DNA from 2 places in the Priestia sp. TSO9 genome. Region 1 is predicted to be linked to the other one. Evidence: a T-box and tRNA genes for the amino acid it is inferred to sense, from the RefSeq annotation. Region 1 holds a T-box; the other holds one or more tRNA genes.
The links. The T-box of region 1 lies ahead of thrS (threonine--tRNA ligase). A T-box ahead of a tRNA ligase gene usually reads a tRNA of that ligase, here a tRNA-Thr.
Positions count from the first base shown of each region.

Region 2: it has a tRNA-Thr gene. The T-box ahead of thrS (threonine--tRNA ligase) is inferred to sense a tRNA for this amino acid. The anticodon was not compared.

Region 1 is NZ_JAJEKD010000013.1:771,097-786,442, forward strand. Features, by position in the region: gene LJC66_RS12100 (cell wall hydrolase) at 1-77, shown strand, start outside; gene LJC66_RS12105 (hypothetical protein) at 220-420, shown strand; partial or broken gene LJC66_RS12110 (sulfatase family protein) at 585-2,325, shown strand; T-box leader at 2,728-2,954, shown strand; T-box leader at 2,995-3,223, shown strand; gene thrS (threonine--tRNA ligase) at 3,277-4,494, shown strand; gene LJC66_RS12120 (hypothetical protein) at 4,666-4,869, opposite strand; gene LJC66_RS12125 (amino acid permease) at 5,254-6,654, shown strand; gene LJC66_RS12130 (MFS transporter) at 6,719-7,927, opposite strand; gene LJC66_RS12135 (MarR family winged helix-turn-helix transcriptional regulator) at 8,183-8,644, shown strand; gene LJC66_RS12140 (MMPL family transporter) at 8,641-11,310, shown strand; gene LJC66_RS12145 (hypothetical protein) at 11,575-11,739, shown strand; gene LJC66_RS12150 (STAS domain-containing protein) at 11,944-12,963, shown strand; gene LJC66_RS12155 (SRPBCC family protein) at 13,149-13,577, shown strand; gene LJC66_RS12160 (ArsR/SmtB family transcription factor) at 13,578-13,913, shown strand; gene LJC66_RS12165 (MBL fold metallo-hydrolase) at 14,098-14,877, shown strand; gene LJC66_RS12170 (GNAT family N-acetyltransferase) at 15,021-15,346, shown strand, end outside.
Region 2 is NZ_JAJEKD010000015.1:907,374-922,719, reverse strand. Features, by position in the region: gene LJC66_RS20005 (cation:dicarboxylate symporter family transporter) at 1-225, opposite strand, end outside; gene LJC66_RS20000 (sulfite exporter TauE/SafE family protein) at 458-1,222, opposite strand; gene LJC66_RS19995 (ATP-binding protein) at 1,494-2,768, shown strand; gene LJC66_RS19990 (hypothetical protein) at 2,903-3,103, shown strand; gene LJC66_RS19985 (TetR/AcrR family transcriptional regulator) at 3,111-4,013, opposite strand; gene LJC66_RS19980 (DHA2 family efflux MFS transporter permease subunit) at 4,279-5,802, shown strand; gene LJC66_RS19975 (aromatic ring-hydroxylating oxygenase subunit alpha) at 5,837-6,889, opposite strand; tRNA gene LJC66_RS19970 (tRNA-Thr) at 7,100-7,172, shown strand; gene LJC66_RS19965 (ABC transporter ATP-binding protein) at 7,423-8,373, shown strand; gene LJC66_RS19960 (ABC transporter permease/substrate-binding protein) at 8,373-9,896, shown strand; gene LJC66_RS19955 (YwaF family protein) at 10,159-10,905, shown strand; gene LJC66_RS19950 (NAD(P)H-dependent oxidoreductase) at 11,044-11,562, shown strand; gene LJC66_RS19945 (hypothetical protein) at 11,591-11,956, opposite strand; gene LJC66_RS19940 (LCP family protein) at 12,170-12,901, opposite strand; gene LJC66_RS19935 (hypothetical protein) at 13,438-14,112, shown strand; gene LJC66_RS19930 (M24 family metallopeptidase) at 14,188-15,288, shown strand.

The DNA of each region.
Region 1 (15,346 bases):
CTGATAAAACGGGAGATCAATGGCTGCGCCAAAAACAAGAAACAATTAAAATAGGAAATCATGTATTTGCAAAATAATAAAAAAGCTAATGGCTAGCTGCGCGCTGCTATTAGCTTTTTTAGTTATGTACATAAAATAAACAGTAGAACAACCTTTAAAATTAGAATTTCATGGTAAAATATAAAAAGTCATTCATAATTAAAAATATGAGGTGATAACGTGAAAGAGAATATGATGTTTGCTTGGATAGCTTCATGGTTAGCTCTTGCTGGTCAGCTCGTTTTTTTTATGGGAGTAGCGCTTTTTACAGGGGATTGGCGCTACATGATGTGGAGTTTTATGATAAGTATAATTGTAGGTATACCTAGTATCATTGGCACCTATAAACGAAATCAGCAGCTAAAAGCATACAAAAAATAAGGAATATCGTATTGAAACGAGCTATGAAAGACTTAGAGAAATCCTCCAAGTCTTTTTTCGTTTGGGTATAAAAAGACATGAACCGTACTCCGTTCTTCTAAAAAAAGTGCTTTTTACATAGTTTATCAATACAGAAAATTTGATAAACACGCGGAGGAGTAAACATGCAGAAACAGCCTAATTTTTTGTTAATTGTCGTGGACGAGGAGCGATTTCCACCCTTATATGAAAGTAAAGAACTAAAAAAGTGGAGAAAAAACATTTAAAAGCACATGAATTTTTAAAACAGCATGGAATGGAATTTACCCTTCACTACGTCGGTTCTACAGCTTGTTCACCAAGTCGAGCTACATTGTTTACAGGGCAGTATCCTTCCTTGCACGGAGTTACGCAAACGCAAGGTATCGCAAAGAAGTCACAAGATCCTGATATGTTTTGGCTGCAGCCTAATACCGTCCCGACGATGGGGGATTATTTTAAGCAGGCTGGGTATCAAACCTTTTATAAAGGAAAATGGCACATTTCTGATGAGAACATCTTAATTCCAGGAACACATAATGTTTTTTCTAGCTACCAGATGCAAACAGGAATACCGGATCCGGAAAAAGAATGCCTCTATCAACGGGCTAATAAGCTTGAAAAGTTTGGTTTTTCAGGGTGGATTGGTCCAGAACCGGAAGGGAGAAACCCGCACAATTCTGGTTCATCTGCGGCCGTTGGAGTGAGCGGACGAGACGAAATATATGCAGAGGAAATCATAGAGCTTATTCAACGATTAGAACATCAAGCGACTGAGCAGCCTTGGCTCATGGTAGCTTCGTTTGTGAACCCGCATGACATTGCGCTGTTTGGAGCGATTACCAAACACCTTCCTATGTTTCAGTTTTCTATTGATGAGACGATTCCGAACATCGATCCGCCGCCTACCATTAGAGAACCTTTACAAACAAAGCCTTGCGCTCAAAGCAGCTATAAATACTCTATCCAAAAGCGCTGCAGCCAACGCCAAATTCTAGCTTCTACCGGCGCTTGTATTATCAGCTGCAAAAAAATGTTGATAAACAAATTTTAAAAGTTCTTCGGACCATAGAACAATCTTCTTTCTATGAAAATACAATTATTATTTTTACGTCTGATCACGGTGATTTGCTTGGAGCTCACGGGGGACTACATCAAAAATGGTACAACATGTATGAAGAATCTATTCACGTTCCGCTTCTCATTCACAACAAATGTTTGTTTACCAATTATCAACGTACAGACCTGATGACTAGTCACGTTGACTTGATCCCGACAATGCTTAGTTTAGCTAATATCAATGCTTCCGCTGTTCAAAAGCAATTACAAAAAAGTCATACGGAAGTACATCCATTTGTTGGGCGAGACCTGTCAGGTATACTTCGAGGAGAATCGTCTCTTGAGCAAGAGCAAACACCGGTTTTCTTCATGACGGATGATGACCCGACAAAAGGACTTCACCAAACAAGTTTTTTAGGAGAAAGCTACCCGTCAGTTGTTCAGCCTAATCACATTCAAGCGGTCATTGTCGAGTTTTCGTCAGCGGCAGGAAAGGAAATTTGGAAATACGCTCGCTATCATGATAATCCGCAATTTTGGTCAGCAGATGACAAAAAAGATGAATTCATTCACGGAGAGCAATATGAAGGTTACCCTGTAAGTCTTACTACCCTCAAAACAACACGTGTTCCCGATCAAATTGAAATGTACAATTTGACCAAGGATCCGTTAGAAACAGTAAATCTGGCTCACCCGTACTTTTCGACAAATGAAACAAGGGAAATTCAGCGGCAGCTTGATGTTATTCTTAAAGAACAAATCAGGACAAAACGGATTTTTCCGCAAAGTGGAAGTATGTATGATGAGCTTCAGTCTAAAGATAGATAAAAAATAGTTTCTACGGATTTAAGTCAACTATTTGGGTGAGCAGAAAAAGGTATATTTAATATTTTAGTATATAAATAAAAAAACCTGATGATGCTTGTGCTATGTTACTTGTTCTGGTTTGGGATAGTATTGGTTTTACTTCGTTAATTCCGCTTAGATAAAACAAATAAGGACTTACGGTATCTTTCTTTTGCGCTTTATTGTTGTGAAAATAAAGGTAAAAATAAGAATAGAATGTAGTCGTTAATAGTATAATAAAAAACTTTTTAAGTCCGTATATTCTTAAGTAACTTTTCAAGAATTCAAGCATAAAGTAATTCTATACCATTAAAAAATAAAAAATTATCTCTTGACTTCTGTTAAATTTATACACTATAATCGCTTTTAACAACTAATAAACAGTATTTGGCAATGAAAAGGACATGAATTAGGTGCTGTTTTCTTCGCAGAGAATAGGGTCACTGGCTGAGAGCCCTTAAGAAATCATCTAATTTACCACCTTAGAGCTATTGCAGGGAACGTGCATAACTGAAACTGCAATCGGTAAAACCGTTATCTTTTTTGAGCGTAAAATACGTATGGGTATTTTACGGAATTAGGGTGGTACCACGGCCGCATTCGTCCCTTTACTAGGGATGAGTGCGGTTTTTTTATGTAGAAAAAATGAATATACGAGCAATGAAAAGGACATGAATCATTTTTGGATTTTCTTTACAGAGAGTAGGGTCACTGGCTGAGAACCCTTAGAAAACGAAATGAATTTACCACCTTGGAGCTGCGGCGGGGAATGTATATACACTGAAACCGCAACCGGTAAAACCGTTATCTTTTTAAGCGTAAAATACGTATGGGTATTTTACGGAATTAGGGTGGTACCACGGCCGCATTCGTCCCTTTACTAGGGATGAGTGCGGCTTTTTTGTTGAATAAAAACATATTGGAGGAATGAACATGTCAAAACAAATGGAAGCAGAAAAGCGAAATCATCAAAAATTAGGTCAAGAACTGGAGCTGTTTATGTCGATGGAAGAAGCTCCTGGCATGCCGTTTTTCTTACCTAACGGAATGATTGTTCGAAATGAGTTAGAAAACTACTGGAAACAAAAGCATTACAAAGCAGGCTATCAGGAGATAAAAACACCAATCATGATGAAACAGGAGCTATGGGAACAATCAGGACACTGGGAGCACTATCATGAGAATATGTATTTTTCAAATGTTGACAAACAAAACTATGCGATTAAACCTATGAATTGTCCGGGAGCCATTTTGTTGTTTAACAGCAAGCGAAGAAGCTACCGAGAACTTCCGATTCGATACGCAGAGCTTGGATTAGTTCATCGCCACGAGCTTTCTGGCTCTTTAAACGGATTGCTAAGAGTCCGTTCATTCACACAGGACGACGCTCATTTATTCGTAGAACTCAGTCAGATTGAAGCTGAGATTAGCCGCATCCTAGCGTTTATCCATGACTTTTACTCACATTTTGGCTTCGATTACAAAGTGGAGCTATCCACACGACCTGGAAAATTCATGGGAGATATTGAAACATGGAACCAAGCAGAAAAGTCGCTTCAATCTGTGTTAAGTGAAAAAGGCTTAGATTACCAGGTTAATGAAGGAGACGGAGCTTTTTATGGGCCGAAAATCGATTTTCATATTTTAGATTCCTTAGGTCGCAGCTGGCAGTGCGGAACAGTTCAGCTTGATTTTCTAATGCCAGAGAAGTTTGACTGTATGTATATTGGGGAAGACAATAAACCGCATCGTCCCGTAATGATTCACCGCGCTATATACGGTTCCGTTGAACGATTTATGGCCATCTTGATTGAACATTACGAAGGTCAATTTCCTCTTTGGCTGGCTCCTGTTCAACTCAAACTATTGCCTATTGCACCGCCGCATATGGAATATGCATATAAAGTGAAACACGAGATGGAGTTAAAAGGATATCGTGTGGAAGTAGATGATCGCATTGAAAAAATAGGGCTAAAAATTCGAGAAGCAGAAATGCTGAAAGTTCCTTATATGGCTGTGATAGGAGATAAAGAAGTGGAAAATGAATCGCTTGCTATGCGAAAGCATGGGAAGAAAAATATAGGAACAATAAGTGTGGAAGAGGCAGCTGTAAACTTGAATAAAGAAAAAAATTCAAACGGAGTTTATTGAAGCCATTTACCTTGCTAAATAGAAAAATCCGATTTTTTAAGTCGGATAGTGATTCCCTTCATCTTGTCTTACACCAAAATGAAGGGAATATTGAACTAGAAGGGTATAAAATATTATATATCGGCAGTGTAACTTTTGTCTTAGATAAACGCCGTTATTTTATAAAAAAATTTATCTTATTCTATTCGAATCGTTTGTGGATGAAGCTGAAGCTTCACCTGATGGTTTGTTTATGTTTTGCTGATCTCGCTTCTTTTTAGAAGGAGAGTAAAAAAGAAATTTAAACATAAAGTATACTCCTAATGCTAGTAAAATACAGCCAATAAGTAAGTTAATCATCTTTCTCCGCCCTTCATACACTTCAGTTTTCATCATTATAACACCCGGTAAGATAAAACATTCATCGTTCTGTAAATAATCTCTATGTCAGGAATTTATATCTGAAGATAGTTAGTAAAAAAGTTATTTAAAAAAAATATAAAATAATTTTTCAGAATATTATTTTTATTCAAACTTATTATACGTAAGCATAATGATAATCTCTTTATTTAGTTTATAAATACAAAATAGAGCAATGATAAGAAATCGCTTACAAAAACTCTTGAAATATATATAATGATATTAGTATACTAATAGACAAGTTAGTAATTATTTCTATATAATTACTACTGTATCTGAAGTGAAAACGCGCAGGCAAATGGGAAAGACGTTATTTTCAAGTTTTTAATGGATGAGTGGCAACAGAAAGGAGAGAGTGCAATGGGAAAACTATTTAAAAAGAAGTCAATCGAGCAATTATTAGAACAAAGTCAAAACAAATCTCTAGTCAAAACATTAGGAGCATTCGATTTGACTCTTCTTGGTATTGGAGCCGTAATCGGAACGGGGGTTTTAGTATTAACAGGCTTAGTAGCTGCTAACGATGCTGGGCCAGCCGTTATTTTTTCTTTTATATTGGCTTCTATTGTATGCGGTTTTGCAGCGCTGTGCTATGCGGAATTTGCTTCAACTATACCTGTATCTGGGAGCGTTTACACCTATACATATGCAACCATCGGCGAAGTGGTAGCGCACTTAATGGGATGGACGTTGCTTTCTGTCTATTTGTTAACGATGTCAGCAGTAGCAAACGGCTGGTCTTCTTATTTTAACAACTTTTTAGAAGGCTTTGGTTTTTCACTGCCAAAAGAATTGATTACAATCCCTGCAAATGGAGGCCTAGTAAACCTTCCTGCTATTTGTATTACGCTTCTTATTACATGGCTGCTTTCAAGAGGAACAAAAGAAAGTAAAAAAGTGAATAACTTTATGGTACTTGTTAAATTGTTTATTATCCTTCTCTTCATTATTGTAGGAGCTTTTTATGTAAAACCGTCTAATTGGACACCTTTTATGCCTTATGGAATTGAAGGTGTTGTGACAGGGGGAGCGGCCGTATTTTTTGCTTTCTTAGGTTTCGATGCCTTATCTACATCAGCAGAAGAAGTAAAGAATCCGCAGCGCAATTTGCCCATTGGAATTATTAGTTCACTTGTGATCTGCACGATTATTTATGTAGCAGTATGCCTTGTTATGACCGGAGTTGTTTCGTACAAGGAACTGAATGTTCCAGAAGCAATGGCCTATGTTCTTCATTCAGTAGGACAAAATGCAGTGGCAGGAGTTATTGCTGCAGGAGCTGTCATTGGAATCATGGCTGTTATTTTCGCCTACATTTATGCAGCAACACGCATTTTATTCTCAATGAGCCGCGACGGCTTGTTGCCAAAAGCATTTGCCAAAACAAACGAGAAAACAGGAGTTCCGATTCTTTCTACTTGGCTAGTAGGGATTATCGGAGCGTTAATTTCAGGATTTATAGATCTAAAAGAACTTGCGAATTTAGCAAATATCGGAGCTCTTTTAACTTTCGGCATGGTGGGCGTCAGCATTATCATCTTACGTAAAACGCATCCAACTTTAAAACGTGGATTTACAATGCCGTTTGTCCCGGTTTTACCAATTTTATCTGTATTATCTTGTTTATTTTTAATGATTAATCTTCCTAAAACAACATGGCTGTATTTTAGCATATGGATTGTGCTTGGTATAGTTGTATATGTCGGTTATTCTCGTAAACACAGTCGATTAACAAGTAAAGAAATGAAAAAAGCGAGTTAAAAGTAAAAAAGAGCCTTTCAGCAAAGAAAGGCTCTTTTTTACTTGTTGTTCGGTTGTTAGACAGTTAGGACGATTGTTCACTATGTTTTTTGCGTGTTTCCACAATAAAAAGACAAGTGCTGATAACAAAAGCCGTTCCTACAAAAATGGCGCCGACCCAAGGAAGTGAAGTAAGTCCCATATGGTTAATAATTACGCCTCCGAAAAAGGCGCCAAAAGCATTTCCTAAGTTAGCAAACGAATGATTCGAAGTAGAAGCTAAAGCAGGTGCTTCCTGTGCTAAGTTCATAATTTTCACTTGAATACCAGGCATTACAGCAAATGCTGCTGCCCCCCAGAAAAACAGCGTGATAATCGCTGCTGTTGGGCTTTTAACGGTAAACGTAAAAATAGTCAGCACAATACAAAGAAAAGCAAATATACCTACAACCGAAGGCATTAACTTCCAGTCTGCTAGCTTGCCTCCAACAACGTTTCCGAGCGTAACTCCGCATCCATATAATACAAGTATCCACGTAACGCTATGTTCACTTACTCCTGTAACGTCTTCAAGAAGCGGTGTAATGTACGTAAATACAGTAAATAAACTACCGCATCCTATTGCGCTTAAAAGAAGCATCACAAGAAGTTTTGGTTGAGTAAAAGCAGCAAACTGCTGTTTTAGACCCGTTAATTTGTCTTGACCAAGCTTTGGGATAAACAGAATAATACCAATAAATGCAATAATCCCCATGATCGTAATAGCTCCAAACGAAGCTCTCCAGCCTAAGTGTTGCCCAATGAATGTTCCCACAGGAACGCCGATTATATTTGCAATGGTTAAACCTGCCATCATCGTTGCCACAGCACTTGCACGTTTATGAGGTTGTACGAGCCGTGAAGCAATAACAGCGCCTACTCCAAAGAAAGTACCGTGACATAATGCCGTAACTAAACGAGCTCCCATTAAAATTCCATAGCTAGGTGCAATAATAGCAATCGCATTTCCGAGAATAAATAAAAGCATAAGTAAACAAAGCAGAAGCTTTTGAGGAAGTCGATGAGTAAAAATGGTTAAAATTGGCGCGCCGATTGCTACTCCTAAAGCATAGCTTGTAATTAGTTGGCCAGCAGTCGAAATGCTAACGTGAAGGTCTTCCGCAACGTTAGGCAATATCCCCATAATAACAAATTCCGTCATTCCGATAGCAAAAGCTCCAAGAGTCAATGAGATGAGAGCAATTGGAAAGGAATCTTTCTTACTGACCTGCTCATTAGCATGCATTGTATTCATGTGTGATCACCCTTTCTGTGTATAAAATTTATATCTCCTTGAAAAGAAGTCAATTACTAATAATACTTAAGTGATTGAGCTTTGACAACCAAAAAAGCTGATGTAAGCGGTATCTTTTCGAATTCCATTTATCTTTATCATATATGAAGACAGTCAGACATAAATTTATTGACAGAATAAAGTTTAGTCCTATAAACTATTTTTAAAGTTGAATAGTTTATACCTATAAACTAAATGTGCAAAGGAGGGAAAGAAGTGACGAAAAGCAAGTTATATCAAGCTGTAGAACTTTTTGAAGAAGTGCTGTTTGTAGGAACAGAAGTAATTCACAGAGAGATAAGCCATAACCTCTTCGAACATGTCTCTAGGCAGCAGTTTGATTTGTTAAATAGTTTAATGATTAAAGGTCCATCTTCACCTGGCAGTCTTGCTGTCTTGCAAGGTGTTCATAAAAGTGCTATTTCGAATCGAATCAAAAAGCTGCTCGAAAAAAGGCTTGTGGAGTGGGACACTAATGAACTAGAGAGCGATAAACGTTCTAAGCTTATTAAGATTACGGCTGAAGGAGAAAAGGTAATAAATGACGGAAATGCCGCGTGTTTTAGTATCATTGAGAATTTGTTTGATGATGTAGAAGAAGAAAAAATAGATACATTTATTGAAATTCTTACAATGGCAAAAGAAAAGTTAACTACAAAAGGGGAAAGCAAAGAATGAAATTTATTGTGAAATTTAAATGGGTGATTGCGGCCTTTATTTTAGCTTTAACAGGTATATTGATGCTAACGTCACCAAATTTAACAAAGCTCGCAAGTGAAAAAGGGCAGTCTCAGCTTCCCGACGATGCCGTTTCATCCAGAGCCAGCCAAATTCTAAAAAATGCTGGAGAAGACAGTAATACCATCAGCATGGTTATCAAGTTAGATAACGCATTAGATAAAGACAGTGAGAAACAAATACAGAAAATCATTGATAAGACAGAGAAAATTAAAGGTGTAAAAGATGTCACAACGCCTTTAACAGATGATCAAGATGTTCGTAATCAATTAATGTCTAAAGACAAAAAAACCGTTTTAGTTCCGGTTACTGTCAGTGGATCGGATGAAAAAGTTGAAAAAATAGCGAATCAGATTTATGATAGCGTACCAAAAGACACTACGGCATATGTAACAGGTGCATCTCTTATCAATCAGGATTTTGCACACAGTTCAGAAGAAGGGTTAAAGAAAACGGAGTTTATTACTATCTTTTTGATTTTAGGTTTGCTTTTACTCGTTTTCCGTTCAGTCGTGACGCCGTTTATTCCTATTTTAATTGTGGGAATCACATACTTAATCAGTCAATCGTTACTAGGGATTTTAGTTAAAAATGTCGATTTTCCAATCTCAACGTTCACGCAAACGTTCTTAGTAGCTATTTTGTTTGGAATTGGTACGGATTACTGCATTCTTTTACTTAATCGTTTCCGTGAAGAATTGGCAAACGGACATGATAAAGTAGAGGCCACGATCACGGCTTATCGTACAGCAGGAAGAACGCTATTTATCAGCGGAATTGCCGTATTTATTGGGTTTGCAGCCATTGGATTTGCCAAGTTTGCCATTTTCCAGTCGGCTGTCGGGGTAGCAGTGGGCGTAGGTGTACTGCTAGTCATTTTATTTACTCTGCTTCCACTTTTTATGGTTACGCTTGGAGAAAAATTATTTTGGCCGTCTAAAAAAGTGGCTTCTCATAGCGATAATAAGCTGTGGGGCTTTTTAGGGAAAAAGGCAGTGGCGCGACCGTTCGTGTTTTTAGTCATTACAGCGATTATTACCGTGCCTTTTATTGTCACGTACGACTCAAAAGTATCGTTTGATTCTACTGCTGAAATAAGCAGTGATTATAAATCTATAAAAGGACTAAATGCTATCAGTGATGCACTGGGAGAAGGAAAAGCGTTTCCTGTCAATGTTATTATTAAAGGAGATAAAGAGTTAACAAAGGCGGATGTTATTCCTTATTTAGGAAATATAAGCAAAGCAATTGAAAAAGTGGATCACGTGGATTCTGTTATGACTATCACACAGCCTACCGGAGAAAAGATTGATGATTTATATGTTAATTCACAGCTAGGCTCTGCATCAGATGGAATCAAAGATGCTGTTAAAGGAATCGGAGATGTACAAAAAGGATTAAGTGATGTTGAAAAAGGGCTAAATCAAATAGCTGACCAAACGGGTTCTGCTTCTAAAGAGAAATCTGGCGGGTCGCTTGCACCTGCTGCAGATGGATTAGCTCAAATTAATCAACAGCTGCAGCTTGTCAGCACTCAGCTCTCTACAACAGGAAATGTGCAGCAAGCGGTTCCGCAGCTTGTTGCAATCAGTAAACAGCTTACTACCATTCAAACTGGTCTCCAACAAGCAAATGAGAATCTTTCAGCTCAGCAAGGTCAAGTTGGAGCGTTATCAGACAGTATCAATCAGTTAGCAAAAGGCGTTAACAGTGCGAATGACGGACTGACGAAGATCTCAGATGGCTTAACAAAAGCAACAGATATGCTTGATAACATGAGTGACAGCTCAACAGTTAGAGATACGGGTATTTACCTTCCAGCAGAAGTGATGAAAGATAAAGGGTTTAAACAATCCATCGATAGCTATTCTTTTGCAGATGGAAAAGGAGTTAAGCTCAGTGTAGTGCTCGATCAAAATCCATATTCTGAAGAAGCCATTTCAACCGTAAAAAATATTGAAAAAGCGGTGGCAAGCGAAGTCGTTGATACGCCGTTTGAGCATACAGAAATTGTGTACGGAGGCGTATCGAGCTCGAATGCAGATTTAAAAGATTTATCCACAACGGATCTTTCACGCACAATGGTTATTATGATGATTGGATTGTTTATTGTGCTGACCATTTTATTCCGTTCAATGATCATGCCTGTATACATGATTGCTTCACTGCTGCTTACGTATTATACAGCAATGGGAATCTCAGAGCTTCTATTCGTGGATATAATGGGGAATGACGGAATCAGCTGGGCCGTGCCATTCTTTAGTTTTGTTATTTTAGTTGCCCTTGGAATTGACTACTCTATTTTCTTGTTAGACCGTTTTAACGAAGAAGTAAAAAGCGGCGTAGCAGTAGGGATGGTTACGTCTATGAGTAAGATGGGGTCGGTTATTATCACTGCTGCTATTATCTTAGCCGGAACGTTTGGGGCTATGATGCCATCGGGTGTATTAACACTTGTTCATGTAGCAACGGTTGTTATTATTGGTCTTTTACTTTATGGCCTTGTCATTCTTCCGCTTCTTATGCCAGCGATTGTCGTAACGCTTGGAGAAGGAAACTGGTGGCCGTTTATTCGGAAAAAAGAAAAATACAAAGTAGAAGAATAACTTGTATATGCTAGCTGTATCAAAAATCAGATACTTGTTAGGAAATAGTGATAAACGCCTGTATAGCGTTAAGCATTATATAGGATAAAAATGAAGGATAGATGAGCGTCATAAGAATGCTCTATCTATCCTTTTTGTATTATTGGAAAACGTGAGTATAGTTTAAAAGCACAATCAAGCAGGTGCTTTTATAAATACACCTAGTCGAATAAAAGACCTCTCATCAGGAAAACCTATAGTCAAAAACATGAGGGAGGTTCTTTTATGAAATTTGTAAATTTCTTCGCTAATCAACGAGACAAACGACGAGAACAAATGCGCGAAGCAGGAACATGTCCAGATTGCTTAGGGAAACGATTCCACCATATTGGACTTTATTTTGTACATGTTTATGAGTGTCCGAGCTGCCAAGGTAAAGAAGAAAACTAAATACTTCGGCAAAAAGCTTCTATTTTATTTAAGAAGCTTTTTTTATTTAATCACAATTACAAGCCCAGTAGTTTGAAAAGAATTGTTCCTTTAGAACTAATAATAATGATAAGATTAAAAAAAGTAGCATCTAAGGTAATTCATACTCACTTTTACGTAAAAACCACTATTAGTAGAGAGATTATATAAAAAGGAGATTCCGCCATGGGTGAAAAAAAGAATATTGATATAGGTGGTCTTAATTTTGCGTGGGATTTAGAAAAGGGACAATTTAGCTTTGAAGGAGAAGATGCGATCCTTTTTTGGATTTCTTCTGCGATGAAAACATTGTTTGACACAATCGAAGAAATATCTGGAGAAGAGGCAGCTTCTGTAGTACTGGAAACCACTGGTTTCCGACAAGGATTAGTAGTAGGAGAGTACTTTCAAAATATGAAAGGCGTAACGGTTTTTGAAGCGGCTGAGTTAATTACAAATACATACGCTTCGGCTGGATGGGGAAAAACAACTATTAAATATTTAAATCCTGAAAGTAAAACTCTATCTGCTGAATTAAAAGACAGTTGGGAACATAAAATTAACGTGGCGCAAAAGAAAACAAAGGGAGGAAATTTTCTTCCGGCCCATTATGCAGGGATTTTTACAGGACTATTCGGAACAAATATTTGGTACAAGGTGATTCAACATCAAATAGAAGGGCATGAATACACCACAGTAGAATACTTCCCTTCCAACATTGATATCACTCAAAATATTCATCAATTAGCCAGAAGAAAAGAAGCGCAGAAAATAGAACATTTGCAAAACATTGTAGCAGAAAAAACAGCAGAGTTAAAAGATCTTATTAAAAAGCTTTCTTCTCCTATTATTCCGGTTTTGGAAGGCATAGTCGTCGTTCCTTTGATTGGCAAATACGATGAGGATCGAACAGAAGATTTGATTGTCAATACATTAAATAACCTCCCAAAACATCAGGCTAATTATCTTGTGCTGGATTTAACCGGATTGGATAAAGAACTTACTGAATATACGGCAAGTCTTATCGAAAAATTAGGTGCAGCAGCGTCCCTGATTGGTACGAAAACAATTTTAGTAGGAATTTCTGCTGACTTAGGCTTAGTTATATCAGAGACCCATATTGATTTATCAAAATATGATTGTTTTCAAACATTGCAGCACGGCATTCATTATGCATTGGCACAAAGCGGACGAAGCATTGTTTAAAAGATATATTTGAAATATAACAAAATGCACTCATTCAACATCATAACAACTTTCTTTATCAAGGAACGGAGATGTATTGAAGGATTTCATTTTCAAAGGAATTGACATGAAATCAAAAGGTGTTATATCATTCTCGTATGAAACCTTTTGGTGTTATTTTTTAAAAAAGGAGAATGAAGATAACGATGAATGATAAAAGTGTAGTAGAAGATGTAAAACAGACGATAATCTTTAACGCGCCGATTCAAAAAGTTTGGGATAAAGTAGCAACCTCAGAAGGGCTCCAACAATGGGTCATGCCTAATGATTTTCAGCCTCAGATAGGATATGAATTTCATTTACAATCGCCTTTTGGACCATCTCCGTGTAAAGTATTAGAAATAGATGCACCAAACTATCTTTCTTTCTCTTGGGATACGGATGGATGGGTCGTTTCGTTTACCTTAAAAGAAATGGGTAATCAAACTGAATTTACTCTTATTCATAGCGGATGGAAAGAAGCTGAAACACCTCTTGAAAAAGCAAACGAAAAGAGTTCAGTGGTACGAGATAGAATGAGCTACGGGTGGATTAGTCTCGTGAATGAAAAACTTCGAAAGGTTGTTGAAAACTAAATGACTTCATCAGCTGCCAAGCATGATATCTTTCAAGCCATTGCTGATCCTACTCGAAGAAAAGTACTTGAGCTGCTTTCTGAAAAAGAATTGCCTATTTCAGAAATAACGTCTCATTTTTCAATAAGCCGTACCGCTGTTGTCAAGCATCTTCATATACTTTCAGAAGCAGACTTAGTCCATGGACAAAAAAAAGGCAGAGAAAAAGTGTATTATCTTCAGCCAGAGCCTTTAAAAGAAGTAAAAGATTGGCTTTCTTACTACGAACAATTTTGGACGAACAAATTATCTATTCTTCAGCATATTGTTGAAAGAGATGAAGAAAGAAATCAATAGAAAAAGCATAAAAACGTTTTTTATAGGGGATATAGCAAAGCCAGTCGTTAAAAAGACTGGCTGTTTTACATAAAAGCTGGTTTTATTCTAGAAGGACAAATAAAGGAAAGATGCAGAACAACATAGGACATTTCTTGAAATAAAAAGATAGACCTTTAGAAGAAAAAAAGGGGGAAATAGAGTAATGAACAAGCTTTTATTTTACGGGACGAGCGATGCTCAAGGAGTGCCTCGATTATTATGTGACTGTAAAGTATGTATACAAAAAGATCCATTAAATCAGCGCACAAGACCTAGTGCACAATTTACAATGAACGGTAACGTGTTTTTGATTGATGTCTCACCTGATTTTAAACATCAATTTCATTTATATAATAACAAAAAAATCCCTTCTACTGTATTTATTACGCACCCTCACAATGATCATGTGGCTGGTTTAGGAGATTTAGCTGACTTATGCTATTGGAATAATGTAAATACAGAAGTCGTAGGAGCGCCTGAAGTCATCAGCGAGTTAACCGAAAGATTTCCTTATCTCGCAAAAAGAAAAGGGCTTACCTTTAAAGGAACGTTAAAATGGGATAGTGGAGAAACAACGATTACGTTTCATAAAGTAAATCACGGATTTAACGGTCATTCCTACGGCATTGTGGTTCATCAAAAACAGGGCGAACGCTGGGCTTATGTATCCGATTCTTTTAATGTGACAAAAGAACAGTGGCAGCCCTTTTACCACTTAGATTTACTGATATTTGGTACATCTTTCTGGAAAGAATATCTTCAAAAAGAAAAAAGATCCGTATATGACGTGACAGAGGCAGTGGAGATCAAAGCGAAGCTGCAAGCCAAAAACATGGTATTTACTCATTTATCACATGATATCGATATCCGAAAGCACGCCGAGATGCTCTCAGATGAAAACGTAAGCTTTGCCTATGACGGACGCGAGATTTTATTACCTTAAGTATAGTGATGCACAGAAAGGATTTTTTATATATTGTAGAAGAATAATTCCAAACTAACGAGGCAGAAGAGGTTGGGATGCAGGAATATCTTGCAGTAGGAACGAACATGACACTAAATTGGATTTAAAGAAGGGATAGTGTTATGGAGAGTATTATAGAAAAAGCTACTAACATTGGTGAATTATCTCGATTTCTATCAGAAATAAATAGAAAGAAAACATCACACATTGGTTATTGTGGTAAAAAAGAAGAAGAAATCCACCAGACATTAAAAGAAGATTTTATTAGTGACGAGGGTGATATTAAATTTTTAATCGCTAGAAATAGGACAGGAGAAATTTTAGCAGCTATTGGGTTTGATATCGAAGAAACAGTAGCAGAAGTGTGGGGACCTTTTAATAAAACATCTTCTATTTATTTGCAATCTCAATTATGGAAACAGTTAGTTAATGAAAACCCTTTGATTCA
Region 2 (15,346 bases), on a different contig from region 1:
AATGTTTCCAACCTTCGCAATTCCAACAACGACTACTCCAAAAATAAGAGGAGCAATCAGCATTTTGATAAGCTTAATAAAACCGTCTCCAATCGGTTTCACAGCATTTCCAAAGCTTGGCCACAGATATCCTACGGCTATGCCAAGTACAATTGCCATCATAATTTGAAAGAAAAGACCTTTGTAAAAAGGTTTTTGCTTACTTTTTGCCGCTGTTTGTGTCATGTGTTCTCCCTTCGTCGTACAATTTTTTAGATATCACAATAGATGTTATAATTTTTTACATTTTAACGTAAGGTTGTTTGAGGTGTCATTGGTCTCTTTGACTAAAATTTAATAAAAATATTAGTTGAAGTGTATAAGAAGGGAAGGGAGTGGTTTAAAACATTATTATTTTTAATGTAAATCTTTAAAAAAACTAATAAAAAGCACATGCAAAGGCATGTGCTTTTATTTGTTAAATTAATTTAATTCCGCTGATTAGAATGATGGTTGCCATAATGGCTTGAAGCGGTCTTGAAGGCACTTTCGTTGATAAACGGCTTCCGATTAACACACCTGGAATAGATCCAGTTAATAGGTTAGCAGTCAACATGTAATCCACGCTTCCAAAGCTTGCATTTAAAATACCAGCCACCGTAACGAGAAGAAATGCATGTGCAATATCAGTTCCAACCAGCTCAGATGTCTTAAGCTTAAATAAGTACAGCATCGCAATCGCAAATAATGAGCCCGAACCAATCGATGTTAGTCCGACAATAAATCCAAAGACTACGCCAATTCCGATTGTTAATCCTTTTTTCTGATTTAAGTCCATTTCCTGAAACCGATTTGGGCGAATTAATTTATCAAAAAAGACGCGAAAGATAATTGAAATGGCAACCAGCGTCATGACATATCCAAGAGCGTGCTTAATAATCGTTTCTTGATGCTCGTGAAAAGATGGAAATGCATGAAGTGTGACAATAGCCAGCACAGCGCTCGGAATACTTCCGAAAGCTAAATATTTTGCTAATTTAAAGTTAATGGTTCGCTGTTTGTAGTGCTGAGCGACTCCGAATAATTTTGTGATAGAATTGTAGACAAGATCTGTTCCTACGGCAATGGAAGGGTTAATGCCGAGTACAATCAGTAAAGGTGTTAATAAAGCGGCACCTCCAACCCCCGTTAAGCCTACAAGGGTTCCAACGAATAATCCCATTAAGGTAATTGATAGTTCCATATTTCGTCCTCCTACTCTCAAAACCAAGTACATTGATCTGATTATAGAGCATTGTAGCTCATATGTAAATAAAATTCTGAATATTTTTAGTGGAGTTGAAAAGGTTTTCTTAGCCTTCACTATTTTAGGGAACGGACGATAAAGTGATAGGAAGTTGTAAAAAAGTAAATAGAATACGTTTATTTATCTATGATTACGCTCTAATTTGTGTTACAAATGTAAATGCAATAAAAGAGTTTATTTTTATCTCATTTGAAAGACCGGTGAATGCATGAGTTTTGTCACAAAAGATTTGTTAATTAATTTTCTATTTATTTTATTGGCGCTATTTTTAGTTCAGATGTTTTATTTAATCAAGTATGCTAAAAAAATTCATTGGTGGAAAGATCGTTATATCGCAGTATTTCCGATTTTAGCTATTACCTTCTGCCTTTTGTTTCCCGTCAACGGAGCTTATGTCCCGGATGACTATCGAATGGATCTACGAAGAATTCCTTATATTTTAGGAACGTTATATGGAGGCTGGCCGCTAGGGAGCTTGCTTTTTGTCTTTATTTTACTGCTGCGCTTGCTAATTGGCGGGTATGATGTAGGGTTTTTATCAACATTAATTGCTCTTCCGATTTTATCCATTCCTTTATTTTTCCTAACAAAATACTTTTTACATTTCTCATTAAAAAATAGAATTATCGTGAGCACCTGTCTTAGTATAATCGGTTCTTTATTAGCTATGCTTGTATCCATTTTTGTCTTGCACGTAACAAGCATTCCTATTAGCGTGTGGGTTCAATTCGCGATTTTAGATGTAGCAGGCATGTTTGTAATTACCATACTGTGGGAAGCGATACGGGCAAATTTACTAGTGCTGCAGCGCCTGATGAAAGCAGAGAAACTAGAAATTGTCAGTCATTTAGCTGCCAGCATCTCTCATGAAGTGCGAAATCCTCTAACGGCAAGCAGAGGATTTATGCAAATGCTGCAAGAAGATGAAAAAGAACCTACTAAAAAACGCTACATTTCAATTGCGATTAATGAACTAGACCGCGCAAAAGAAATCATTGATGATTACTTGCTGTTTGCCAATTCTGCACCAGAACGAAATGAAAAAATGAATATTTCAGAAGAGATTCATCACGTCACCCATATTATGACGCCTCTTGCCAATATGAATGGAGTCGCGATTGATTTTACATTTGATGAAGAAGTGAAGTGCTTCGTAATGGGAGAAAGAAGAAAGCTTCAGCAGTGCTTAATCAATTTATTTAAAAATAGTATTGAAGCGATGCAAAACGGAGGCACGTTAACTATTAAAGTAGGAAAAGAAGGCGGAGCTGTTATCGTGGATATTATTGATACGGGCTGCGGCATGACGCAAGAACAAATCAACCGGCTAGGCGAACCGTATTTTACAACAAAAGAAAAAGGTACGGGACTTGGAACGATGGTATCTTTCAGCATTATTCATTATATGAAGGGAAAAGTGAGTGTGTCTAGCATAAAAGGGAAAGAAACGTGCTTTTCACTTGAGTTTCCACTTTGTGAATAAAAAGGCCGGGACAAAAGTTGTTTAGTTGAAGGAAGATCTGAATGCGTTTGATCCTTGAGGGAGAATCAAACGCATTCGGATTTTTTCATTGGCAGGGTAAATGTATGTTTCATCTACTTAGTCGCTTCTAGCAGTTGATGGGAGGGCAAGGCGAAGACACCTGCAGGAAAAGCGGCACAGGTGAGAGCCCGCAGGAGCGTACGCGACGAGGAGGCTCACCGGCCGCCCGCGGAAAGCGAAGCCTTGCACGGAAATCAACAGCGGTGGAACAAGAGGTTCAGCTCATGTATCTCATTTGTTCGTTTTTAGATTGTATTGATTTCGTTATGGCTTAATTTGTTTTTAATGAAGTTCACTCACATACTGATCAATCATCGTCTGTAAATCCTCTAGCGTTGTCTTACTTTTGTTGACAGACAGCTGCTGTAACGAATGAAGAGCACTATCAACAACAAACTTCCGGGGATTTGACTGTTTAAACAGCTCTTCTTCAATAAAACTAATAAGCTCTGTGCATTTTTGACGTTCGAATTCATCAGTAAATTGTTTGTGAACCTGTTTTTTTAAATCGATAAGTGCTGCAGAAATATCCTGTTCTATTTGATTTTTAGTATTCGGGCAAGATGGAAGCCATTCTTTAATCGTTTGCGGATCGAGCAAAATGTCTCCTGAATTTGCTACTTCGTCTACAAGAGGAAGCAAGCGTTTGACACTGTAGCTTATGATCTCATGTGGGTCAGTATTTGTGCCATTAACCATAAAATTATAGTGAAAGTTGCGATGAAGCATGCCAAGAAACATAATTGCACAATCTAGCAGGTACGGTTTCTTTTCTTGTCCAAATAAATCAATGAACCGCTTGTAAACCCAGTTTACTTCGATAAACTGGGTTTTTTTTATGTACGCTTTTAAGTCAGGATCATTGGAAACAAATACTTCTTCAAGTAATGTGAAAAATTTATGTTTATGATGGTTTTTCATCTGTGCATCAATCTGTTTAACAAATACATCTACATCGGTCAGACTTTTACCAACCAGCAGCTGATTCCGCTCTTGTTCAATGGTCGTATGAAGCCATGTGAAAACAGCGATTAATAATTCATTTTTTGAAGAAAAATAGTTGTAGAATGTTCCTTTTGAAATGCCGCTATAATCAATGATGTCTTGAATAGAAGTAGCTTGAAATCCTTTCTCAACGAAGAGATGGTGTGCATTTTTTACAACTTGCTGTTTTCGGTTATTCATTATTATCACCTAAATATAAAATTAGACTCATGATCCAACTTTATGATACATGATTTAAAGCGTTTACACAAATGTTCTTTTCGAAAAAATAGACGATACCGCGAAAATGCATTGATATAAAAGGATTATAGGACTAAAAAAGTCGATAAAATAAAGGATATGAACGCAAGATTTTTCACTTGCATAAATTGAACTCACAGTATAATATACTCTATGTAGAACATGTGTCTAAAAAAATGAACTTAAAGTATAAGGAGGTACAATAATGAGTCAATCGATAAATCAAATGGAAAAGCCGCCTTATGGCATAATTGCTATTTTGTTAATTGGCGCTTTTATCTCATTGTTGAATGAAACATTATTAAACGTGGCGCTGCCGTCTATTATGAAAGACTTAGAGGTGACAACGTCAACTGTCCAGTGGCTTTCTACTGGTTATATGTTAGTGAATGGTATTATGATTCCAACAACCGCTTTTTTAATTCAGCGCTATTCTGTCAGAGGCTTATTTTTAACGGCAATGACTTTATTTACAGCAGGAACAATACTTGCCGGTGCTTCGCCCGTATTTTCGGTCTTGTTAACCGCTCGTATTATCCAAGCATCAGGCGCAGCCATTATGATGCCGCTTTTAATGAACGTATTGCTCACAAGTTTTCCATTAGAAAAACGCGGAGCTGCGATGGGGATTTTCGGTTTAGTTATGATTTTTGCTCCGGCAATTGGTCCTACTTTATCAGGGTGGCTAATTGAACACTATGAGTGGAGAATGCTGTTCCACCTTGTTACGCCAATCGCGGCAATTGTATTAATAGGCTCTTTCTTCCTATTAAAAGACAAAAAAGAAAAAGTGGAAATCAATTTGGATTTCCTATCGCTTGTGTTATCTACGATTGGATTTGGGGGACTTCTATACGGATTTAGCTCAGCAGGAGATAAAGGCTGGGATTCTGTGGAAGTATACGGCACCATTATCGTAGGAGCTGTGGCGCTGATTTTATTTATTACGCGTCAGTTCAAGCTTAAAACACCTATGCTTGAATTCCGCATTTTTAAATATCCAATGTTTGCTTTATCATCAACGATTTCAATGGTGATCACAATGGCATTATTCTCAGCCATGCTGCTAATGCCAATTTATGTTCAAACGGTACGAGGCATTTCTCCGCTTCATTCAGGATTACTAATGCTTCCGGGTGCGCTATTAATGGGTGTGATGTCACCGATTACCGGAAAATTATTTGATAAATTTGGAGCGCGTGCACTGGCTGTAACGGGTCTAACGATTACAGCCGTTACGACGTATTTCTTCAGTAACTTAGAGCTTGATACGACGTATACAACGCTCATTACGCTTTACACACTTCGCATGTTCGGAATGTCTATGGTGATGATGCCGGTTATGACAAACGGATTAAATCAGCTGCCGCAGCGCTTTAATCCGCATGGTACTGCGATGAATAACACGCTTCAACAAGTATCGGGAGCTATTGGTTCGGCTCTTTTAGTAACGGTGATGTCAAACCGTACAGCTACGCATGCAAAAGAGCTCGCTCAAGATGCAATGAGCGGAGCGGGAGCAGCGAATGCAACCGCAGCCGGGGCAGCTCAAATGAAAGAACAGATTGGGATGCAGGCAATGGTACAAGGGATTAACGATGCGTTTGCCGTCTCAGTAGTACTAGTGGTGGTTGCCTTAATTCTTTCATTATTTATGAAACGCGCAACGCCGGCAAGTGAAGATGAAGTGATAAAGGAAAAAGCAGGACGTGAGCAGTTCGCTAAATGAAAAAGAAATCCCCGCTGAGACAGCGGGGATTTTTTTAGCTTGTATATCTAAAACTTAACCCCATTTTCTTTAATAATTTTCGGTAGCCGATGGACGTTTGATCAGCCATAATGTGCGCTTCCATCTGCAGGTCTAAAGGCAAGTCTTCAGGTTTTTGGTTTTCAACCATTTCACGGTCTTCGTCAAAGACGCGAAGGTTAAAGTCATACACACCTTCAACGGGAGAATCTTTGTCAAAGTTTCGAGCGATTGGTGCGAATAAACGTGTTTCGCGGGCTGAAATAGGAGAGACTGCATTCATAATCCACAGCTCTGCGCCTTCTGGGAAGTATACTTTTAGCGTAGCTGTAAACGGTGGATAAACATCAAAGACACGAAGCCATTTAAAATCAGGTGGATTTAAATGCTGCTGTTCTTTGGAATAATTGCTCACGGTGCTCGTATATTCTACATGAAGCCCATACTCTGTATCGCTTACTTTATACTTAGGCACAAAGGCGTTGTTTCGATCACCAAATGTGTCCGTGTGAACCCAAGCAAAATGAGCTACGTCTAAAAAGCCTTCCATTTGACGACCGGCCGAACCCATGATATCAAAGCTCGGACAAACAATTTGCTGAAAATCAGGGTCCTCCCACGCATCGAAGTAAGGCAGGTTATCTTGTTCCCCTGTCAGGGAAGTCCACACTAATCCAAATCGTTCAATAACTGGATAGACGGCCATACACAAGCGGGGAGAAATATTGGCATCAGGGTGAGCTGGAATCGACGTGCATGCGCCGTCCGTTGCATAGCGGAAGCCGTGGTAAGGACAGACAATTTCATCATCTTCCACCCAGCCCATGCTAAGAGGGGTGCCTCGGTGAACGCATAAATCACGAGCCGCCACTACTTTGTGTGTGGTACGGTATAGAACTAGATTTACATCTAGCAGTTTTACGGACGTTGGTTTCTCTGTTACCTCACTGCAGCGTGCGACGGGGTACCAATACTTAGCGAGCGTCGTCCAATCTTCCAGGCTGAACGTGCAGTCTCTTGGGTAGGGAGTTGCCGTTTTTGATTTGGTCATGGTTGGTTGTTGTTCCATCTATTTTCTTCCCTTCTTTTGTAAGCTCTTTTACTAAGGGTAATATAAAAAAAGAAAATTCACATAATTTATGTAAGGAGTTCTAACATAAAATATGGAACTTTGTAGAAAGTGCGAATTTAAGAAGACGTAAATTAGAGAATATACCAATAAAAAAATTTAAAAAAGCGCTTCCTAAATGAATTTAAACGTGATATAATTTTCCAAGACGCTGGTGTAGCTCAGTAGGTAGAGCACTTGCATGGTAAGCAAGAGGTCGCAGGTTCGATCCCTGTCGCTAGCATACTAAAAAACCTTCTTTCTTGTTGAAAGAAGGTTTTTTTATTTGTGATGGCTTTAAAATTCTTCTCCGCCTTGTGAAAACTTTAACAGTTTGATAGCCTTATTAGGACGCTGTGAGAAAACATGTATATCTTTTTCACTATGTCTTATGAATCATATTTAGAAATATTCTTAAAAGAATGTTTATTGCCTCTAAGCATTGGGTACACGAAACTAGGGGTTAAATTTCAACAGGGAGTGTGAACGATAATTTGATTACGTTTAAGAATGTGTCAAAGCAATATCCAGACGGTACGACCGCCGTGAAAAATATTAATCTAGAAATTAAAGAAGGAGAGTTTTTCGTTTTAATTGGTCCGAGTGGGTGTGGGAAAACAACCACCTTAAAAATGATTAACCGTCTTCATGATATTACCGAAGGAGAACTATACATAAAAGATAAGCTCGTATCGGACCACAACATACATGAGCTGCGCTGGAACATTGGTTATGTCCTACAGCAGATTGCTCTTTTTCCTCATATGACCATTGCTGAAAATATAGCTATTGTACCCGAGATGAAGCATTGGAAGAAAAACAAAATCAAAACGCGCACTGATGAACTGCTTACCTTGGTAGGACTAGATCCAAAGCAGTATCGAAACCGAAAGCCGTCTGAGCTCTCAGGTGGCCAGCAGCAACGTGTAGGTGTAGCGCGTGCCCTCGCAGCTGATCCCCCCGTTATTTTAATGGACGAACCCTTTAGTGCCCTCGATCCGTTAAGCCGCGAACAGCTTCAGCAAGATGTTATTAGCTTAAAAGAAAAAATCAAAAAAACATTTGTGTTTGTTACGCATGATATGAGCGAAGCGATGACGCTTGGAGATCGTATCTGCCTAATGAAAGACGGGGAAATTGTTCAAGTTGGAACCCCGGAGGAATTCATTCAAAAGCCTAAAAATGAATTTGTAAAAACGTTTATTGGAAATCAAGGAAATGCTTTATTTGAGACATTGGATATGTTTCTCAAAGAAAGTGAACAGCCAGACGTAGAACCTACTGAAGAGCTAGCTTCAACCGCTACTGTTCAGCAGGCAATGGACGCCCTTTACGACCATGAAGCAATAGCCGTGAAAAAAGGGAGCAAACGCATTGGCGTTGTAACGCGCAAAACTCTATTAGCGTTTCTTTCTGATAAGACGAAAGAAGGAGGAACGCTGTAATGAATGCACTAAGCACATTATTAGATCAACGAGGAGACGCACTGTTTCAAGCTCTTCTTGAACACATTCAAATTTCAGTACTGGCCCTTGTTATCGCCGTATTAATTTCAGTGCCGCTCGGACTGTACTTAACGAGACATGACCGCATTGCTGAACCGATCATTGGCGTAACAGCCGTACTGCAAACCATTCCTTCACTCGCTTTATTAGGATTACTGATTCCTCTTGTCGGAATTGGAACCTTTCCCGCGGTTATTGCCCTGTTTTTATATTCGCTTCTTCCTATTGTACGAAATACATATACCGGAATTAAAGAAGTGGACCCATCTTTAATTGAAGCATCCAAAGCTATGGGGATGAACTCGTGGAGACGATTAATTAAAGTAGAACTTCCTCTAGCTCTTCCTGTCATTATGGCCGGAATTCGCACAGCGATGGTACTCATTATTGGTACAGCGACAATCGTGGCTCTTATCGGAGCGGGCGGACTCGGAAGCTTAATTTTGCTTGGTATTGACCGAAGCGATAATAGTTTGATTTTATTAGGAGCCATTCCAGCAGCATTATTAGCGCTTATTTTTGATGGAATTCTGCGAACGATTGAACACTCAGCTAAAAAAGGGTCCAAAAAACGCTCGTTTATTATGATCATCGTATTAATACTCATTCTTGTTTCTCCGTTTGCAGCGATGAGCGCAACAAAACCAGACCTTGTTATCGGAGGTAAAATTGGTGCAGAACAAGATATTTTAATTAATATGTACAAAGAATTAATTGAAGATCAAACCGATATGAAAGTAAATCTTCGATCGTCGCTTGGAAAAACAGTATTTGTATTTGAGGCTCTGCGTAACAAGGAAATTGACTTGTACCCTGAATATACGGGTACAGCCATTGTGACGCATCTAAAGGAACAGCCGGAGAGCAAAGATGAAACAGAGGTGTACAACCAGGCAAAAGAAGGATTTCAAAAGAAATTCGGCCTTGTCTATTTAGATCCAATGAAGTTTAATAATACGTACACATTGACAGTAACAAAAGAATTTGCAAAAGAAAATAATCTAACCACCGTTTCAGATTTGGCAAATGCAACAGATAAAGTAAAAGCAGGGTTTACGCTTGAGTTTAAAGATCGTGAAGACGGCTATGTAGGCATTCAAAAAGAATATGGTCTTACCTTCCCGAATATTAAAACGATGGAGCCGAAGCTTCGCTATCGCGCTGTAGAAAAAGGCGATATTAATATGCTGGATGCTTACGCAACAGATCCTGAAATCAAACAGTTTGGTTTGAAAGTCTTAAAAGACGATCAGCAGTTCTTCCCTCCGTATCAAGGAGCGCCTGTGCTTCGTGAAGATATGCTAAAAGAGCATCCTGAACTGAAAAAAATCTTAAATCAACTGGGCGGTAAAATCAGTGATGACGAAATGCGTGAAATGAACTATCAAGTAAATGCAAAAGGAAAAACAGCTGAAGAAGTTGCTCATCAATTCTTAGTGAAAAAAGGATTAATTAAAGAGTAAAAACGAAGAAAAAAGCTAGGACAACAGTATGTTCGTTGAAAGAAGATCCGAATGATAAATCGTTCGGATCTTTTTATTTTAGCTGTTTCTAGCAGTTGATTATCCATACTCGATTATTTACTCCATTCGTCCGTCTTTAGATTGGCGTGATCTCGTTATGTCTCAATCTCTTTTTAATGCGAGAGAAGCATTAATGAAAATGAGGCCTTATGAACAAGCTAAAGGTACCAAATTTGTTTTCTGATGGAAGGGAGGCGGTTTTATGAATTCATTTTTTACGTGCCATCCTGTACAACATTCCTTTCAGCTTTTTTCAGTTGAACATCTTGTAACTTTAGCTATTATCGTGATCATAGGAGCATTTATTTTTTTGTGTCGAAAGCAGCTACGACAAAAGAGGTTTGTGTTCGTTTTGCTTTCACTCGTTCTAATTGCTTCAGAAACAGCCTACCAGGCTTGGGAAATCGGATGTCATCAGTGGTCTGCTGAAACTTCCTTGCCGCTTCAGCTCAGTGATATAGTCGTGCTGCTGGCTGCTATTATGCTGATAACCAAAAGCAGGTTTCTTTTTTATTTTGTGTACTTCGCGGGAATCAGCAGCTCTGTTCAAGCCATGATTACCCCGGATCTTGGCGGCTATGCATATGCCCAGTTTCGCTATGTGCAGTTTTATGTATCGCATGGCGGTGTGGTACTTGCTTGCTGTATGCTAATTGCTGTTTGCAGATATGAGCCGACGTTTCGTTCTTTGTGGGTAAGCGTAGTATTTGTTAATCTGTACGGAGGTTTTATCTATGCTATCAATCGTTTACTCGGGGCGAATTATTTATACATGATGAAAAAACCAGGGCACGCTTCCTTGCTGGATGTTCTTGGACCTCATCCTTGGTATTTAGTATGGATTGAAGGAATTATGATTCTTAGCTTTCTTGTCCTTTATTTGCCGTTTTGGGTACATAAAAAAATTAAAGGTGATAAAACCAAAGTCAATTTTATTGAAGCAAAATGATAATACTGGTAGTTTATAAGTGGAAACTAACTCGTATTTCCTGAAGGAAAAGGAAGAATGACTGAACAAGCTGTGAGAGGCAAGCGTAAAAAACAGAAAAGAAAAAGCAAGCACAGACATTAGAAGGAGAGTATCAAAATGAAAACACTGGTTATTTTAGCGCATCCAAACTTAGCATCTTCTCGTATTAATAAAGCGTGGGCAGAGCGAGTGAAAAAAGAAGAGAATGTGTACGTTCATGATTTATACGCAAACTACCCCGATTTCAAAATTGATGTAGAAAAAGAGCAGGAGTTAGCTGTTCAATTCGATCGTATTGTTTTTCAATTTCCATTTTACTGGTACAGCTCACCAGCACTCTTAAAAGAGTGGCAAGATGTTGTCTTAACATACGGCTGGGCTTATGGAAGCAAAGGTACTAAACTTCAGGGAAAAGAGTTTGTCGTAGCTACTTCGACAGGAGGCCCTCCAGAAGCTTATCAAGAAGGGGGATACAACCGCTATCCAATGAATCATCTGCTTCTTCCGTTTCAAGCTACGGCAAATTTAACAGGCATGAAGTTCCAAACGCCATTTCTATTTCAAGGAGCAGGCGGTGACCTGAGTGACAAAGTTATTCAAGATAGTGCAGAAAGCTACGCTCGATTACTAAGATAATAAAAAAAAGCCGCGTTAACGCGGCTTTTTAATTTACATTTGTTCGTGAAAAAGAAGTAAGCAGCTTTTGAGGAGCGATATCTAATCCTTCAATGAGTAATCCCGTCATAGCCGTTAGACTCCCGACTTCAAACGATTCCCCGGCTCTCCAAAATGCGGATTCACCTTGTTTAATATAAATTTTCAGTCCGTTATCGCCAGCTACCCAGCCTTCCCCGTGAACGACTAAAAGAAGCTGTGGAATCGTAGCTTCTTGACGGGGGGTATAATCATTTTCTTGAAAAGATAAAAAGCTGATTTTAACATCTCCAGTATGAGAAAGCAGCGGGTTCACTTTATAGGTGGAATGAAGAAAGGAACGCTCTTCTTCAGATTGAAAACCATATAATTTCATACGTTCATCTCCTTGAATCAAAAATATAAAAAAGAAGTCCTTCTCCTTTCATATACGCATGTAGTAGAAAAAATAGAACTTCAAAGAAATAGCTGTTTCCTGGAAAATGGCTTCATTTTTTGTCGAAGCTCAAATTTTTTTGAAGGATAGGGAGGAAAAACAGAAGTTTTTTTGAATAGTATAAAAAAGGTGTCCGCTAATGGACACCTTTTCCTAATTTAAAAATGACTGTAACGCTTGTTTGTTTTCTTCAAGGTCGATGCTTAAAACAGCACCAATACCGGATACTCGTTCATTTGAATAGGAACCTTCGACCGGTAAACGAAGAGATTTTAAATCTGGCTGATTCCCAACTAAGAAATCTTTTCCTATCACGATAAATGTTTTTGGAGGAATATTTGTATCCACATATGGATCAATGACGCCCCATAGCTTAGGAGCTTTTGCCAGCGTCTTTACTTGAAGAGCTTCATCCATTAATTTACCGATCACTTCTTGTTGACGCTTCACGCGCCCGAAATCACTTTGGCTATCATGTCGGAATCGCACGTATCCTAGTAATTTATCTCCGTGAAGAGTTTGTTTTCCAGGTTTTAGCGTCATGCCGATTCCTGATGACATTTCGTGCGGCACGGTAACCGTAATTCCCTCAGGGGCAATCGTATCGGCAACTTTAGAAAAACCTTTAAAATCAACAACGGCATAATAGTTTACATCTACGCCGAAATTTTCTTTAATTGTCTTACGCATTAATTCGGGCCCGCCAAATGCATAGGCTGAATTTAATTTGTTTTTGCCATGTCCAGGAATATCCACATATGAATCACGCATCAAAGAAACAATTTTAGGCTGATTGCTGTCTTTGTCATAATGAGCAATCATGATTGTATCGGCACGCGAATGTTCTTCACCTCGAGAGTCAATTCCAAGAAGCAGCACATTCATGCTATCTAAATTGGCACTTGCACCATTAAAATCAAATTGTCCATCTTTCCCAAAAGCTCCGTCTGCTTCTGCTAACCCTTGTTGGTATTGATAATACACATACGCACCAGCGGCGATTACAAGAATGAGAAAGAAAAGAAGTAGCTTTCTAAAGCGTTTCTTTTTTCTTTGCTTTTTTCTTTTATGTTGTTTACGTTCTGTACGTTCTTCCAAATGTCTCACCATCGCATTCAAAAATATTAATACTTTTTGTTTGAAACCAATTATGCAAAAAATTATAAAACAACATAATAAAATTAACACTAAGGGATTAGATTAGCAAGTACGTTCACTAGTAAATCTGCGAAGACAGCTAAAATAAGAAAAGTGTATAAATAGAAGAAAGAGGAAATAAAGGTTATTTTTTTCGAAGATATTTGTTATAATCTATCATAGTTAGGGAAAAAGTTCTGTCTTTTAAGAATGGAATAAGAGGAAAGTCTCTGTTTGCGGAGAATCAAATATAGGTCTAAATGCAGAAAAAAGGAGTGAAGCGAATGAGTATATATGTGTCATCTTCGAACCTTGTGCTGATTCCAGAAGCGGCGTTAAGTCATTGGAAACCTTATGGCACGGGGGAATTGACCGGAGCTATTATTTCAGGTAAAGATAGTGCTGAAATAATTAAAGAGCTTAATCAATCGTCTATTCTGCCTTTTACAAGTTTTTTCTATCGAAAGCATTTTGTTATTCTATTTGATAAAGAACAAGTGAAAAATCATTTTGAACAGCTGCTTTTACTATATAAATCTCAGGGCTATATTTTTTATTCTTCTACTTTATACGATGATCACTGGTCCCAGGTCCTTGAAGGAACGAAGCAGCTGCTAACGGTCAATGGACAAGTGGTGCCGGTGCTCGAGCTTGAACAAAACGGTGAATTTGATGTTGTACGTGATGAAGGCGGTCTGCACATTGTGATAGATGATGATGAAGACGAAGAGAAGCAGCTAGAAAAAAAAGTTCATGAGCTTCCGCTTGAAGAAGGTACCTATTTTATTGGCGATCCGGGATTTGTTGAAAACCGGGATATGCTGGTAAAAGAATATTTTCCTAAAGGTACGTACGAATTTATTTATAGATACGGAGAAAATGGCTGGCTGATGAAAGTAAGCATTCAGCGAAAAGCGATTAAAGAGCAGCTTACTACTCTTCACGCGGCTTTGTCTTAACCTCTATTCATTGTACAATATTGCTAAATAACTATGTTATAATAGTAATATTGCACAATGAAAGGGGTTTTTTTAATGGAAGCACGTTTGCAAAAAGTCGTATCGTGGCTGGAAGAAAAAAATGTAGAAGCGGCCTTTATTTCGTCAACCGAAAACGTATTTTATTTAACTGGATTTCATACGGATCCGCATGAGCGTTTACTTGGCTTATTTGTGTTTAACGAAGCAGAGCCAATGCTTGTTTGTCCATCAATGGAAGTGGGACAAGCAAAAGAAGCCGGGTGGAAGTTTGATGTGATTGGATATGAAGACCATCAAAATCCTTGGGAACTTATTAAAGAAGCTTTACATAAACGAAACGTAATAGATGTGAAAAAGGTTGCTGTAGAGAAAGAGCAGCTGCTGTATGCGAGAGCCGAAGAACTGCTTAGCTTATATCCAAATGCTGAGCTAGTCGGAGCAGAAGAGAAGTTAAATCAGCTGCGTTTAATTAAAGATGAGCGTGAAGTTGAGATTCTGCAAAAGGCAGCTGCCTTAGCTGATTTTGGTGTAGAAGTAGGCGTATCTGCTTTAAAAGAAGGCGTTACGGAAATGGATGTTTTGGCTAAAATTGAATACGAGTTAAAGCGAAAAGGAATTCGTGAGATGTCGTTTTCAACGATGGTTTTATTTGGTGAAAAAACGGGAGAAGCGCACGGGAACCCAGGTCTTCGCACGTTAAAGCCAGGAGATATGGTTCTGTTCGATTTAGGTGTAGTGCTAGACGGATACTGTTCAGATATTACGCGTACAGTCGCTTACAAGTCTATTAATGATAAGCAAAAAGAAATTTATGAAACGGTACAGCGCGCTGAGCAGGCAGCTCTTGAAGCTTCCAAGCCCGGCACTCGCATTGGCGACTTGGACATGGTAGCACGCAATATTATTACAGAAGCAGGATATGGAGAGTATTTCTTGCATCGTCTTGGTCATGGTCTTGGTATTAGCGTGCATGAGTTTCCTTCAATGAGCCGCAACAATGATGATGTGCTTCAAGAAGGCATGGTATATACAATTGAACCGGGTATCTATATTCCAGGACTTGGAGGCGTGCGTATTGAAGATGATGTAATCATTACAAAAGATGGATACGAAACGTTAACGAAGTACCCAAAAGAATTACAAATTATTTCATAATAACGTCATAAAAAATAGAGGCTGCCATGGTGCAGGCTCTATTTTTATAGGAAAAGAA